2 regions of the Gordonia sp. L191 genome follow, and region 2 is predicted to be linked to the other one. Evidence: predicted binding sites of a transcription regulator. Region 2 holds the regulator's gene; the other holds the start of a gene.
What was found. The regulator HspR, encoded in region 2, represses chaperone genes until heat shock. The targets are predictions, from matches to a motif close to ANNTGAGTNNNNNNNACTCANNT.
Positions count from the first base shown of each region.

Region 1: the regulator HspR is predicted to act here: its motif matches at 3,895-3,917, upstream of clpB (ATP-dependent chaperone ClpB).

Region 1 covers NZ_CP125996.1:86,942-93,821, reverse strand. Annotated here, with positions in the region: gene QNM97_RS00450 (HNH endonuclease signature motif containing protein) at 1-1,073, shown strand, start outside; gene clpB (ATP-dependent chaperone ClpB) at 1,319-3,871, opposite strand; gene QNM97_RS00440 (sodium/glutamate symporter) at 4,079-5,464, opposite strand; gene QNM97_RS00435 (GlxA family transcriptional regulator) at 5,552-6,529, opposite strand; gene QNM97_RS00430 (dienelactone hydrolase family protein) at 6,522-6,880, opposite strand, start outside.
Region 2 covers NZ_CP125996.1:5,785,180-5,792,059, reverse strand. Annotated here, with positions in the region: gene QNM97_RS26165 (FAD-binding oxidoreductase) at 1-1,052, shown strand, start outside; gene QNM97_RS26160 (hypothetical protein) at 1,079-2,254, opposite strand; gene QNM97_RS26155 (heat shock protein transcriptional repressor HspR) at 2,417-2,773, opposite strand; gene dnaJ (molecular chaperone DnaJ) at 2,879-4,090, opposite strand; gene grpE (nucleotide exchange factor GrpE) at 4,202-4,837, opposite strand; gene dnaK (molecular chaperone DnaK) at 4,834-6,684, opposite strand.

The DNA.
Region 1 (6,880 bases), 170 kb from region 2:
CCGACAGCGACAGCGACAGCGTCGATGCCGGGGACGAGTCCGGGATGTCGTTCGAGGAGATCGTCCTGGACTACGGGTCCCGCGCCACCACCGACCCCGTGCTCTCGCAACAACTCGACGCCGCACTGATCTCGATGAACCCCGACAGTGTCATCGAGGACCGCGACACCATCACCGATCTGGTCGGTGAACGGACCTGCCGTAAGGACCCGCGCCGCGTGGGATCGCTGCGGGTGATCGCCCTCGGAGAGATCACCGGCGTGCCCGGAGCGCACCTCGACTGCGCATGCGGACAAGATGATTGCCCGAAACGAGGTAGCGGCACCGACAGCAACGGGTCGGCCGAAACACCCGCCGACGCCGACGACGCCGCAGCGTGGGACGACCTGTTCCCCGAACCTATCGACGCGGACGCTCCCGACGTCGAGTTGGTTGAGCTGGTGGAGCCGGTCATCGAACCCGAGATCCCGGACCCGATGGATGAGCCCACCCCGGATCAGGTACCGGTGGCGTTCGGGCGGGCCCTGGTCGTACCAGGCGCACCCGTACTGACGGTCCTGAAAGATCCCGACGGTGTGCTGGTGCCCCGGTTGCAGGGATACGGGCCCATCGACCCCGACTACGCCATCACCCTCGCCGAGATAGCGAAAACCATCCACTACCCCGAATCCGCTCGTGCTGCTGGAACGTTGATCCCGCATATCTCCGACCGCGCACAGACCCCACCAGCAGATCCCACCGGACACGGCGGCCACACCATGCCACCACCTGGGGCATTGACCTATGCACCCAGCGCCACACTGCGCGCTGAGGTGCTCGCCAACGACGCCTGGTGCCGATACCCCTACTGTGGCATGCCGTCACACCTGTGCGACCTCAACCACTGGCGACCCTTCAACCATGCCGACCCCGAGGCGGGAGGGTGGACGGTGCTCGGTGATCTGATCCCGCTGTGTCGGGCTGATCACCAGCGCAAGCACCTTGGGGAGTGGGTGCCGACGCTCCTTCTGGACCGGCGAGTGCAGTGGCGGAGACGACGGACGGGGCAGGTGATTGTCACATTCCCGCGGTGACGGTCTCTATGTCTGTGGGGTGGAACCAGCTGTGGCTCAACGGGTCTCGAGGCTCGGCGCACGCGCCTCGCACCTCGACCATCGGGGGGGAAAGTCCTCGACCACCAGGAAAGGGCGCCTCGACCATCTGAGGGAAAGGGCACCTCGGCCATCGGGGGAAGGTCCTCGACCACCGGGAGAGGCGTATCCGAAGACGAGAGATGGGCTGCCCCACCGCAGTGGGACAGCCCATCTCTTGGGCGAAATCAGCCGAGCACCAACGACTCTCCGTCAGCGCTGACGTTGACCGGAACGATGTCGCCGTCGCGGATGTCACCTGCCAGCAGGGCTCGGGCGAGTTGGTCGCCGATGGACTGCTGTACCAGACGCCGTAGCGGTCGGGCACCGTAGAGCGGGTCGAATCCGCGCTCGGCCAGCCATTCCTTGGCCTTCGGTGTGACCTGCAGTTCCAGTCGACGCTGCGCCAGCCGCTTCTGCAGCTGTCCCAGTTGGATGTCGACGATGGACACCAGTTCCTCGGGGCTCAGCGCATCGAAGATCACCACGTCGTCGAGACGATTGATGAACTCCGGCTTGAATGCCGCCCGCACCGCCGCCATCACGTGATCGGCGTCGCCGCCGGACCCCAGATTGGAGGTCAGGATCAGGATGGTGTTGCGGAAGTCGACTGTGCGGCCCTGGCCGTCGGTCAGGCGTCCTTCGTCGAGAACCTGCAGCAGGATGTCGAAGACGTCCGGGTGCGCCTTTTCGACCTCATCGAAGAGCACCACCGTGTACGGCCGACGACGCACCGCCTCGGTCAGCTGTCCGCCCTGCTCGTACCCGACGTAGCCCGGAGGGGCACCGACAAGTCGTGCCACGGCGTGCTTTTCGCCGTACTCACTCATGTCGATGCGCACCATCGCACGCTCGTCGTCGAACATGAACTCCGCCAACGCCTTGGCCAGCTCGGTCTTGCCGACGCCGGTCGGTCCGAGGAACAGGAACGATCCGAGCGGCCGGTTGGGGTCGGCAACTCCGGCGCGTGCACGACGCACCGCATCCGAGACCGCCACCACGGCGGCCTGCTGCCCGACGACCCGGTGCCCGAGTTCTTGTTCCATGCGAAGCAGTTTGGCGGTTTCTCCCTCGAGCATCTTGCCCGCGGGGATACCCGTCCACGCCGACACGACCTGCGCGACGTCGTCGGGACCAACCTCCTCTTGCAGCATCACGTCCTGGTCGGGATCGGTGCCGGTCTTCTCGATCGCGGCCTCGAGTTCCTTCTCCAGGCCCGGGATTCGGCCATACCGCAGCTCGGCGGCGCGTCCCAGATCACCGTCACGCTCGGCGCGATCAGCTTCTCCACGAAGGTTTTCCAGCTGTTCCTTGACGTCGCGGACGGCGTCGATGGCGGTCTTCTCCGACTGCCAGCGCGCCGAGAGCTCGTTGAGCTTCTCGCGCTGATCGGCCAGTTCCTGACGCAACTTCTCCAGCCGGTCCTTGCTCGCCTCGTCGTGCTCCTTCTCCAGCGCGACCTCTTCGACCTCGAGGCGTCGCACGACACGCTCGACCTCGTCGATCTCGACAGGGCGCGAGTCGATCTCCATCCGCAACCGCGAGGCGGCCTCGTCGACGAGGTCGATGGCCTTGTCGGGGAGGAATCGCGAGGTGATGTAGCGGTCGGAAAGCGTTGCCGCAGCGACCAATGCGGAGTCGGTGATACGCACGCCGTGGTGCACCTCGTAACGCTCCTTGAGGCCGCGCAGGATGCCGATGGCGTCCTCGACGCTCGGCTCCCCGACGTAGACCTGCTGGAAGCGGCGCTCGAGTGCGGCGTCCTTCTCGATGTACTTGCGGTACTCCTCGAGCGTGGTCGCACCGACCAGTCGCAGCTCGCCACGGGCCAGCATCGGCTTGATCATGTTGCCCGCGTCCATCGCGGATTCGCCGGTGGCACCGGCACCGACGATGGTGTGCAGCTCATCGATGAAGGTGATGACCTGACCGGCCGAACCCTTGATCTCGTCGAGCACGGCCTTGAGCCGCTCCTCGAACTCGCCGCGATACTTCGCGCCGGCGACCATCGAACCGAGGTCCAGCGAAATGACGGTCTTGTTGCGCAACGACTCCGGCACATCGCCCTCGACGATGCGCTGGGCGAGCCCCTCGACGATGGCGGTCTTGCCGACGCCGGGCTCACCGATGAGGACCGGGTTGTTCTTGGTCCGGCGGGAGAGCACCTGCACGACGCGACGGATCTCGGTGTCGCGGCCGATGACCGGGTCGAGTTTGCCCTCGCGGGCGGCCTTGGTCAGGTCGGTCGAGTACTTCTCCAGCGCCTGGTAGGTCGACTCCGGATCCTCGGAGGTCACGCGGGCGTTGCCGCGCACGGCGACGAAGGCCTCACGCAATGCCTGCGGTGTGGCACCGGCGTTGTGCAGCAGTTTGGCGACCTCGGAGTCGCCGGTCGCGAGGCCGACGACGAGGTGTTCGGTCGAGACGTATTCGTCGTTCAATTCGGTCGCGAGCTGCTGGGCGGCACTGACCGCGGCGATCGACTCGCGCGACAGTTGCGGCTGAGCGCTGGCGCTGGCCACCGTCGGCGCGCGATCGACCATGCCCTGGGCCTGCGTACGAACAGTCGACGGATCGACCCCCACCGCCTTGAGCAGCGGCGAGGCAATGCCGTCGGACTGGTCGAGCAGAGCGACCAGGATATGGGCGGGACGCACGTCGGGGTTACCAGCGGCGGCCGCCGCCTGCACCGCAGCGCTCAACGCCTGCTGTGTCTTGGTGGTCGGGGTGAAGCTGTCCACTTCGGGTGCACCTTTCTCTACGTTCTTAAGTCGGTACGGCTCAAGTATGGCCGTTCGACTCCTACAACGCGAGCAAGGTTGAGCGCATTCCGCTCAACTTATGCAATTTGGTGATCTGGGTCACATTCGCGGTTTTTGAGTGCCGACTTCACCGCTGCGTGTCCTGCAGGACACAAGTTCGCCGGGTCGACACACATTCGCGGCGATTCAGCCACCGCCCCCGGACTTACGCCTACGCATCCCCCACACCCTGATCACCGCGATGGCGACGACGCTGACCGCGGTGAACCACGGCAACCCGATCGCCACGATCAGCGGCACCGACAGCGCGGTGATCAAGCCGCCGCCGAGAAACGGCTCGTACGGCAGCTGTTTGTAGCCATAGGCATTCGCGGTCGAGGTCTCGCGTCGGGGATCGACCATGTCGGCGAGGACGAAGCCGGTCGCGACATTGCCCTGCGACTGCCCGAAGTCGGCGATGGCGTGCTCGAACCAATCCTCGCCGTGGAATCGACGCCCCAGCCAGATCAGGCAGACCACACTCCACCCAACACCGACGACGGTGAACACGACGATCGCCGGGACGTTGGAGCCGATGGTCGCCAGCGACATCGTGCCGATCGCACACACCAGCAAGACGTCGAGCGCGATCGACGAGATCCCTTCGACCGCACGCTTGTCGACCCGATGGGCCTGCCCGGTTCTCGTCACCACCCATTGCACGATGAACCCACCGATGACCGCCACCGGGAACAACGGCATCTTGTCGAGAATGTCGGAGCCGAGTGCGGAGACGATGGCGCGCGCTCCCCACAGGATTCCGACCGACACCAGGATCGTTACCCCGATCAGGGCGAAGGCGAGGGTGGTGGGGTGCAGACCGGTGTCGTTGGCGGGCTTGGCATCCGCCGGGACCACGTGGATGTCGTCGACGTCGTAGTTCTCGTCGGACCGGAGGGGCTCGCTGCGGCGCAGCGGTATTCGCGGATGACGAACCGCCCAGCGCACCAGCATCGATCCGACGACCACACCGGTCACCATGCTGATCGTCGCCAGGCCGAGCCCGATGTCGACGAGTTCGGGAGCGCCTTCATCGTCGAAGACCTGACCCATGCCCGCGATGGTGCCGTGACCGCCGGCAAACGACATCTCCAGCAGCGAACCAGCTTCGGCGGGTAGTCCGAAGATGGGAGTGAGGACCAGGAGCACCGCGAGACCGCCGAGAGCGAACTGTCCGAACGACAGGAACGCACCGAACAACGCGTGCGGTGCCGCGGCGTCCCACAGGGCCCGCGGGCTGGGCAGCGTCTTGCCGAGCATGATGGCCGCGAAGACCACGTTGATCATCAGTCCGGGGATCACCCGCCAGACCTCGATGACGTCCGAGGGGAACAACCCGTGGCTGTCGGTGAGCCGGCCGAGCACCTGAGGCCCGAGGATCAACACCAGAAATCCCGACACCACGCTCGCCGGGATGAACAAGGTGTGCAGGAATCCGACCTTCATGCGCACGATCCACCCGACGACGAGCACCGCGCCAAGGATGGCCAGCGACAGTCCGACGGTCTGGGCGTCACTGAGTTGTGCGAGCACTACCGCGCCCCCGATTCGGCTGCATGCATCGCCCCATCGTAGGCACCGACGTCGGTGGCGGACGTGTCGACACCGCTCTACGGATCTCTACGCCCGTCCGAACTTCTCCCGATACTCCCGCGGCCTCATGCCGGCGTATCGTGCGAACAGGTCCGAGAACGCGCCGCCATCCTGGTAGCCGACGGCACGGTGGATCTCGCCGAGGGTGCGGTCCGTGGTCGCCAGAAGGTGCTGCGCACGCCGGGTGCGGGCCCGCTGAAGGTGAGTCAGCGGCGACTCGCCGGTCTCGCGCTTGTAGTTCCGGAGCAGCGTTCTGGTACTCACCGAAAGTTGCGCCGCAAGGTCTTTGAGGCTGTAGGGCTCGGTGAGGTGACGCTCGAGGTGGCGTTGAACCTGCGCGGCGAACGACGCCCCGGCGGGCGGCAACAGCGCGGTGTCGACGTAGGGCGTCTGGCTGCTGCGGGCGTCATCGAGCAGCGCGATCCGCGCGGTGCGCCGCGCCACGTCGACGCCGTGGCGACTCTGAATGAGATCGATGACGAAGTCGTACATGGCACTGAACGCAGCGGTCGTGGTGACCCCGCCGTCGGTGACGACAAGTCTTTCCGCATCGACGACCGAGCGCGGAAAGGCTTGTTGCAGAGCATCCGCGAACAACCACGCCGTGGTGACCGTGCGGCCATCGAGTACGCCGGCCGCCCCGAGGAGGAATGCGCCGACACAGACCGAGACAACGGGTCGGCCATCGCGGACGTACCGGCCGATCATCTCGATCTCCGGCGCCAGATCGGCGAGTCTGCCCGAAACATTCTCCCCGGGAACGAATTCGAATCCGGGGATCACCACCACGTCGAGGTCGTCGCGGGCTGGGGACACATGCAGCGGAACGTCACCGGAGGCAACCACGCGCCTGCGTGGCGAGACGATCGAGGTCACCAGCGACGGCTCATGATGGTGTGCCCGGGCGACGTGGCCACCCATGGTGAGCACGTCGGTGATACCGAAGATCTCCGAGGCAAAACATCCCGGGTAGGCGAGGATGCCGACACGCGTCACGTCAACCATGTTCCCCCTCAACGGTTTCGGAGACTCCGACCAGGGCCGCGGTCAGGTGTGCCACGATCTCGTCTCGCGCCCGGATCGTCGGATGACCGGCCTCGTCGACGAGGTGGGCGGTCACCACGCTGTGCGGCGTGCCGACGACGTCGGCGAAGAACGGCGGCGGACTCGGATTCGCCGACGACCCCGGCAGCACGCGCCCATCGAAGCGGTCGCCGAGCAGCTCGGTATAGGCGGCGAATCGTGCTGCGGTACACCACCGATCGGTGTCGAACCGATACCCGATCACCCGCAGGTCGTCGGCGTCGAGCCGGCGACGCAGGGCGTGGCCGTCGGCCTCGGACAATTCGAGACCAC
Region 2 (6,880 bases):
TCGACCCCGACCTGCGCGAACTGTTCGGCGCGATGATGTCGCAGCAGCGCGAGGCGTTTTACCACGTCATCGACCACGTCCTCGACGTCATCCCGAGCCCCGACGGACAGGCCGAACTCGTGGAGTTCCTGGCGCAACTCGGGCGCGACCACCGCAAGTACGGGGTACAGCCCGAGCACTATCAGGCGATCTTCCGGGCGTTGATGGGTGAGTTCGCGGTCACGCTCGGCGATCAGTGGGACGACGAGGCCCAGCGGACCGTCGGGCAGGCGATGATGCTCGTCACCGGTGTGATGCGCGGAGCGGCGCAGACCGCGTCGGGGCCGGCGACCTGGACCGCCCGCGTGGTGGAGAAGTTCCGCATCAGCCGCGGTCTGGCGGTGGTACGACTTGTCACCGACACGCCACTGCGATTCAACACCGGCCAGTACCTCGAGACCCAGATCCCCCAGTGGCCGAAGGTGTGGCGCAACCTCTCACCGGCGATTCCGCCCAATCCGCACGGCGAGTTGGAGTTCCACGTGCGCGCGGTACCCGGCGGCACGGTCAGTCCGGCGATCGTCGGCCAGACGCAGCCCGGGGACGTGTGGACGTTCGGTCAGTCGCACGGCACGCTGCACATCGACGGCGACCGTGAGGTGCTGATGGTGGCCGGCGGTACCGGTCTCGCGCCACTACGCGCCTTGCTCATCGAGATGTCGGCTCTGGCGACCTCACCGCCCACGCACGTCTACTACGGCGCGCGGTACCCCGGCGAGCTGTACGACCTGCCGGTGTTGCGGCAGATCGCGACGACCAATCCGTGGCTCACGATCACCGCGGTGTCGGAGGAGCAGACCGATCCGTGGTGGCTCGACGACCCGGTCCGGCCCGCCGAGCTCGGTATCGAACACCGCATCGGTCGGCTCGTCGACGTCGTCGGCGCTTCGGGTACCTGGGACGACCGTCAGACCCTGATCACCGGCTCACCGATGATGGTGGAGAACACCCGGCGCGGGCTGATCATCGCCGGGGTGCGGGCCAGCCTCATCCAGCACGACCCCATGTTCTAGGGCGTGTCTCGTCGCTGCTGCGGCAGCTATCCGCCCGCACCTGGGTTGCCCGGACCCAGTTGCGGGGCGGACACGGTCGTCGTCACCACCGAGGTGACGGTCTCCTGCTCGGTGACCGTGGCCGTCGCTGTCGCCGTTGCCGTCGAGGTGACGGTCTGGGTGGCCGTACTGGTGACCGGTGGCCGCGTGACGGTGCTGGTGACGGTTTGCTGGTCGACGACCGTCTGGGTGTCGGGTTGGCCGGTACGGGTGACGGTGACCTCGCTGGTCGGACCGGGCACCGTGACGGTCGAGGTGACCGCGGCGGGCGTGCCCGAGTCGTCCTTGCCGGTGAACAGCGCCACGAGCGCGACCACGCACAGCAACGCGGCGAGCCCGGCGGCCCCGCCGATGATCCACCAGCGCACACCCACCCCGCCCATCGCCGTGGCCGGCGCGGCGGCGGCAGTCCCGACGGTCGATGCCGCTGCGACCGGTCCGACGGCAGCCGCGGCGACCGGGATCGCGCGGGTGTCGGCGGCGATCACCTCGGTGACGCCCTGCGCCAGCGCGAACACCGGTGCGGCGGCCACGGTCACCGGTGTGCCGGTCGCCGTCTCGATGGCACGCACGGCGTCGGGCAGTTGTGCGCCGGAACCGACCGCGACCACGCGAGTCGCGCCCGCTCCGCGTGTCAGTGAGTTCAGATGCGCCACGAGGCTGCCGGCGCCCTGCGGGTCGGTCAGCGGCACCGACTGGGTCGCGGCGACGGCGGCGGAGGCGTGTACCGACGAGTGCTCGGCGTTGACGAGGGCGATCGAGGCACCGGAGGCCAGGGCCCCGGAGCGGTCGAGGACGACGGCGGCGACATCGCCGGTGGCGTCGCGGTGCGCAACCTGGGCCAGGGCGTACGGGAGGTCGACGAAGCTCACCGCCGACGCCCACTCGGGTGCGCCGGGTGCGTTCAGCGAGAACTCGAGGTGTGCCCGCACGTCGGGGCGAGCGCAGGTCAGCACGATGTGGTCGATCGTGAAGGGCGCGGAGTCGACGAGCTCACGCAGCGCATCGAGCGCCGCATTCGGTGATTCGTCGGCGAGCTCGACGTGATTGCTGGCGACGATCTCGCCGGTGGCGTCGCGGACGACGGTCGCGATCTCGTCGCCCACCACCGAGACCCCGAGCACTGCGGGTTCGGCGATGGAGATCTCGGGTGACTCGCTCACCGTTCACCTCCCTTGTCAGGTCACCGACCTCGGATGACACGCCGCCACAGACTAACGCGCGATCGGTGCGCGGCCCACAGGCCGCTTACCGATCGCTGTCGTCGGGGATCAGTGAATCGTTACTCGGTTGGTCACACTGCAGGGGGTCACACTGCAGGGAAGTCACTCTTCGGTGCGTCGGCGCCGGGGCTGCCAGACGACGAGCGCATTGGTCCGCGGGACGGGGACCAATTCACCGCCGCGGCGGGCGCGGTGTGCGTCGACCTCGCGTTGGAGTTCGTGCACCCGCTGTTGGAGCGCGTCGACCTGGTTGGTGAGCTCGATGATCCGTTTGATGCCTGCGAGGTTCACGCCCTCCTCCTGGGAGAGCCGCTGGATCTCGCGGAGCACCTCGACGTCGTGCGAGGAGTAGCGTCGTCCACCACCACTGGTGCGTTGCGGGGTCACCAGCCCGAGCCGGTCGTAGGTGCGCAAGGTCTGCGCGTGCATTCCGGCGAGCTCGGCGGCCACCGAGATCATGAAGGTGGCGGTAGCGCTCACCTCGCCCTCGAAACCCTCGAAACCGCCGGCCGGCCCGGTGCCCTCAGCGCCGGGCCGCCCACGATTCTTGCGTTCTGCCATGGCTCATCGCCCCCAACCCGCCCGAGGATCGAAACCGCTGGACTTCTCGGCCTCGGCGTAGGCACGCATGGCCTCCACCGCGGCGTCGTCGAGTTTGCGGGGCACCTCGACCTTGACGGTGACGAGCAGGTCTCCGGCACCGCCGGCGCGCTTGGGCACGCCGCGGCCACGGACCCGAAGGGTGCGGCCGTCGCTGGTGTTCGGCGGGATCTTCACCCCGACCGATCCGTCGAGCGTCGGCACCGAGACCGTCGAGCCGAGCACCAGTTCGGAGATGCTCACCGGCAGTTGGACGCGCAAGTCGTGACCGCTGCGGGTGAACACCTTGTCGGGGGTCACGTGGACCACGACGTACAGGTCACCCGACGGCGCGCCCCGGCGTCCGGCCTCGCCTTGTCCGGCCAGCCGGATGCGCTGGCCGTCCTCGACGCCGGACGGGATGCGGACGTTGATGGTGCGCGAGCGCACCTTGACGCCGCTGCCATCGCAGTCGGTGCAGGGGTCGTCGATGCGGGAGCCGGTGCCCTGGCAATCCTGGCACGGCTCGCTGAACCCGAACGCGCCCTGGTTGCGGCTGACGAAGCCGGATCCGTTGCAGTTCGGGCACACTCGCGGACTGGTGCCGGGCTTGGCACCGCTGCCGTGGCAGGTGGTGCACGGTGCCGGACTGGTCACCCGGAGTGGGACGGTCGTACCCAACGCCGCGTCCTTGAACGACAACGTGGTCTCGGTCTCGAGATCGTTGCCGCGCCGTGGCCGGGTCGCGGTCGAGGTGCGGGTGCCGCCCGAACCGCCGCGGTTGAACAAGCCCTCGAAGAGGTCGCCGAATCCGCCGGCTCCCTCGCCGGCACCGCCACCACCGAACAGGTCGCCGATGTTGAAATCGGCACCGGTCTCGGTCGAGTAGCGGGTGCCGCCGCCGGCGCCGGGGAAGCCACCGGGAAAACCATTGCCGCCGCCACGGAATCGTCCGCCGGCGAACATCGCTCGCGTCTCGTCGTACTCTTTGCGCTTGTCCGGGTCGGCGAGCACGCTGTGGGCTTCGGACACCCGCTTGAAGCGTTCTTCGGCTTGCGTGTCACCCGGATTGGCGTCCGGATGCAGCTCACGGGCGAGCTTGCGGTAAGCCTTCTTGATCTCTTCAGACGAAGCATCAGAAGCAACGCCCAGGTCCTTGTAGAAGTCACGCTCGAGCCATTCTCGTTGCGGAGCCACCAGACGTCACCTCCTTCTCAATGAACATGTCTGGATGAAGTATGTTCCGATATCCGGCGATGCGCGACGCCGCGTGGGCGTCCGCGCATCGCCGGATGGTTGTGCAGGTGATTATTGTGCACCGGTCGGAGCGTCCTGCGGGCCGCTCTCCTGCGCTGCCGGCGCCGGGTCGGTGACGGTGACCATCGCGGTGCGGATCACCTTCTCGCCCAGGCGGTAACCGCTGCGATAGACCGCGCCGAGGACCGGCTCGGAACCACTGCCGTCGTTCTGGACGGCCTCGTGCAGTTCCGGGTCGAACACGTCGCCGGGTTCACCGAACTTGACGACACCCTCGCCGGTCAGCGTGGCGGCCAGCTTGTCGGCGACCGCACGCAGCGGACCGGACTCGAGGTCGCCGTGCTCGCGGGCACGGTCGAGGTCGTCGAGGACCGGCAGCAGCTTCTCGATGAGAACCTGCTTGCCGTAGGCCACCCGGCCCTGCTTCTCCTCCTCGGTACGCCGCTTGTAGTTGGCGAACTGTGCGCGTTCGCGCTGCAGTGCCGCCGTGAGGTCGGCGACCTCGTCGGAGTGCGGGGTGCTCGGCTCGGGATCGGGGATCGCCGCGGCGGGCTCGGCCTCTGCCGGACCCGGCCCGGCGGCCGAATCCTCGCGCACCTCACCCGTTTCCGGGTCGATGCGACGACGATCGGTCACCGTCACCGGCTCCTCGGAACCAGCTCCGCTCCCGGCGCCCGGAGCGGTCACTTCTTCTCCTCGGGCTCGTCGACGACCTCGGCGTCGACGACGTCGTTGTCGCCGGCGGTCGCGCTGCCACCGTCGGCGGCGTCAGCGGCCTGGCCCTCGGCGGCCGATGCCGCGTAGATGGCCTGACCCATCTCCTGCGACTCGGTCGAGAGCTTCTCGATCGCGCTCTTGATGGAGGCGATGTCGTTGCCCTTGAGCGCCTCGTTGGCCTCGGCGATCGACGCGTTGACCTTGTCCTTGACGTCGGCGGGCACCTTGTCCTCGTTGTCCTTGAGGAACTTCTCGGTGTGGTTCACCAACGACTCGGCCTGGTTGCGCGTCTCGGCCTCTTCACGACGCTTGCGATCCTCGTCGGCGTGGGCCTCGGCGTCCTTGATCATCCGGTCGATCTCGTCCTTGCTCAGGCCCGAGCCCTCCTGGATGCGGATGGAGTTCTCCTTGCCGGTGCCCTTGTCCTTCGCGGTGACGTGCACGATGCCGTTGGCGTCGATGTCGAAGGTCACCTCGATCTGCGGAACACCTTGCGGCGCAGGAGCGATGCCACCGAGCTCGAAGGAGCCGAGCAGCTTGTTGTGCGAGGCGATCTCACGCTCACCCTGATACACCTGGATCTGCACCGACGGCTGGTTGTCCTCGGCGGTGGTGTAGGTCTCCGACCGCTTGGTCGGGATGGTGGTGTTGCGCTCGATCAGCTTGTGCATCACGCCGCCCTTGGTCTCGATGCCCAGGCTCAGCGGGGTCACGTCGAGCAGCAGCACGTCCTTGACCTCGCCGCGCAGCACACCGGCCTGCAGGGCAGCACCGACCGCGACAACCTCATCGGGGTTCACGCCCTTGTTGGGCTCACGGCCGCCGGTCAGTTCCTTCACCAGATCGGTGACTGCGGGCATACGGGTCGAACCACCAACGAGCACAACGTGATCGATGTCGCCGACGGAGATGCCGGCGTCGGAGATGACCGCCTGGAACGGAGCGCGGGTGCGCTCGAGCAGGTCCGAGGTGATCTTCTGGAACTCGCTGCGCGAGAGCTGCTCGTCGAGGAACAAGGGGTTCTTGTCGGCGTCGACGGTGATGTAGGGCAGGTTGATCGAGGTCGACTGCGACGCCGACAGTTCGATCTTGGCCTTCTCGGCAGCCTCACGCAGACGCTGCATGGCCATCTTGTCCTTGGTCAGGTCGATACCCGAGGAACTCTTGAACTTCTCGACGAGCCAATCGACGATGCGCTGATCCCAGTCGTCACCGCCGAGATTGTTGTCGCCGGAGGTCGCGCGGACCTCGACCACTCCGTCGCCGATCTCGAGCAGCGAGACATCGAAGGTGCCGCCACCGAGGTCGAAGACCAGGATGGTTTGTTCCTTCTCGCCCTTGTCCAGGCCGTAGGCCAGGGCCGCGGCGGTCGGCTCGTTGACGATGCGCAGCACGTTGAGGCCGGCGATCTGGCCGGCTTCCTTGGTGGCCTGCCGCTGGGAGTCGTTGAAGTAGGCGGGCACGGTGATGACCGCGTCGGAGACGTCCTCACCGAGGTAGGCCTCCGCATCGCGCTTGAGCTTCATCAGCGTGCGGGCGCTGATCTCCTGCGGGGTGTACTTCTTGTCGTCGATCGCGACGTTCCAGTCGGTCTCGCCCATGTGGCGCTTGACCGAGCGGATGGTGCGGTCGACGTTGGTGACCGCCTGGTTCTTGGCGGGCTGCCCGACGAGCACCTCGCCGTTGCGCGCGAATGCGACAACGGACGGAGTGGTGCGGGAGCCTTCGGCGTTGGCGATGACGGTCGGTTCGCCGCCTTCGAGTACCGACACCACGGAGTTGGTGGTGCCGAGGTCGATTCCGACAGCACGAGACATCTTTGCTATTCCTCCTGGTTTCTGGGTGTGCACCCAAGTCCTGCTCCCCCGTGGCAGGCTTGACGCCCACCACGAGAGTGTGGTTGTGGCAAACCTGCGCTCCGGGGGCAGACTTCAGTGCCTCCGACTCATGTCCTACCGGGTTGAGCCGGTCCAGGTCAACTCAAGTTGAGCCAGCATCGCTCAGGTTTCTCGA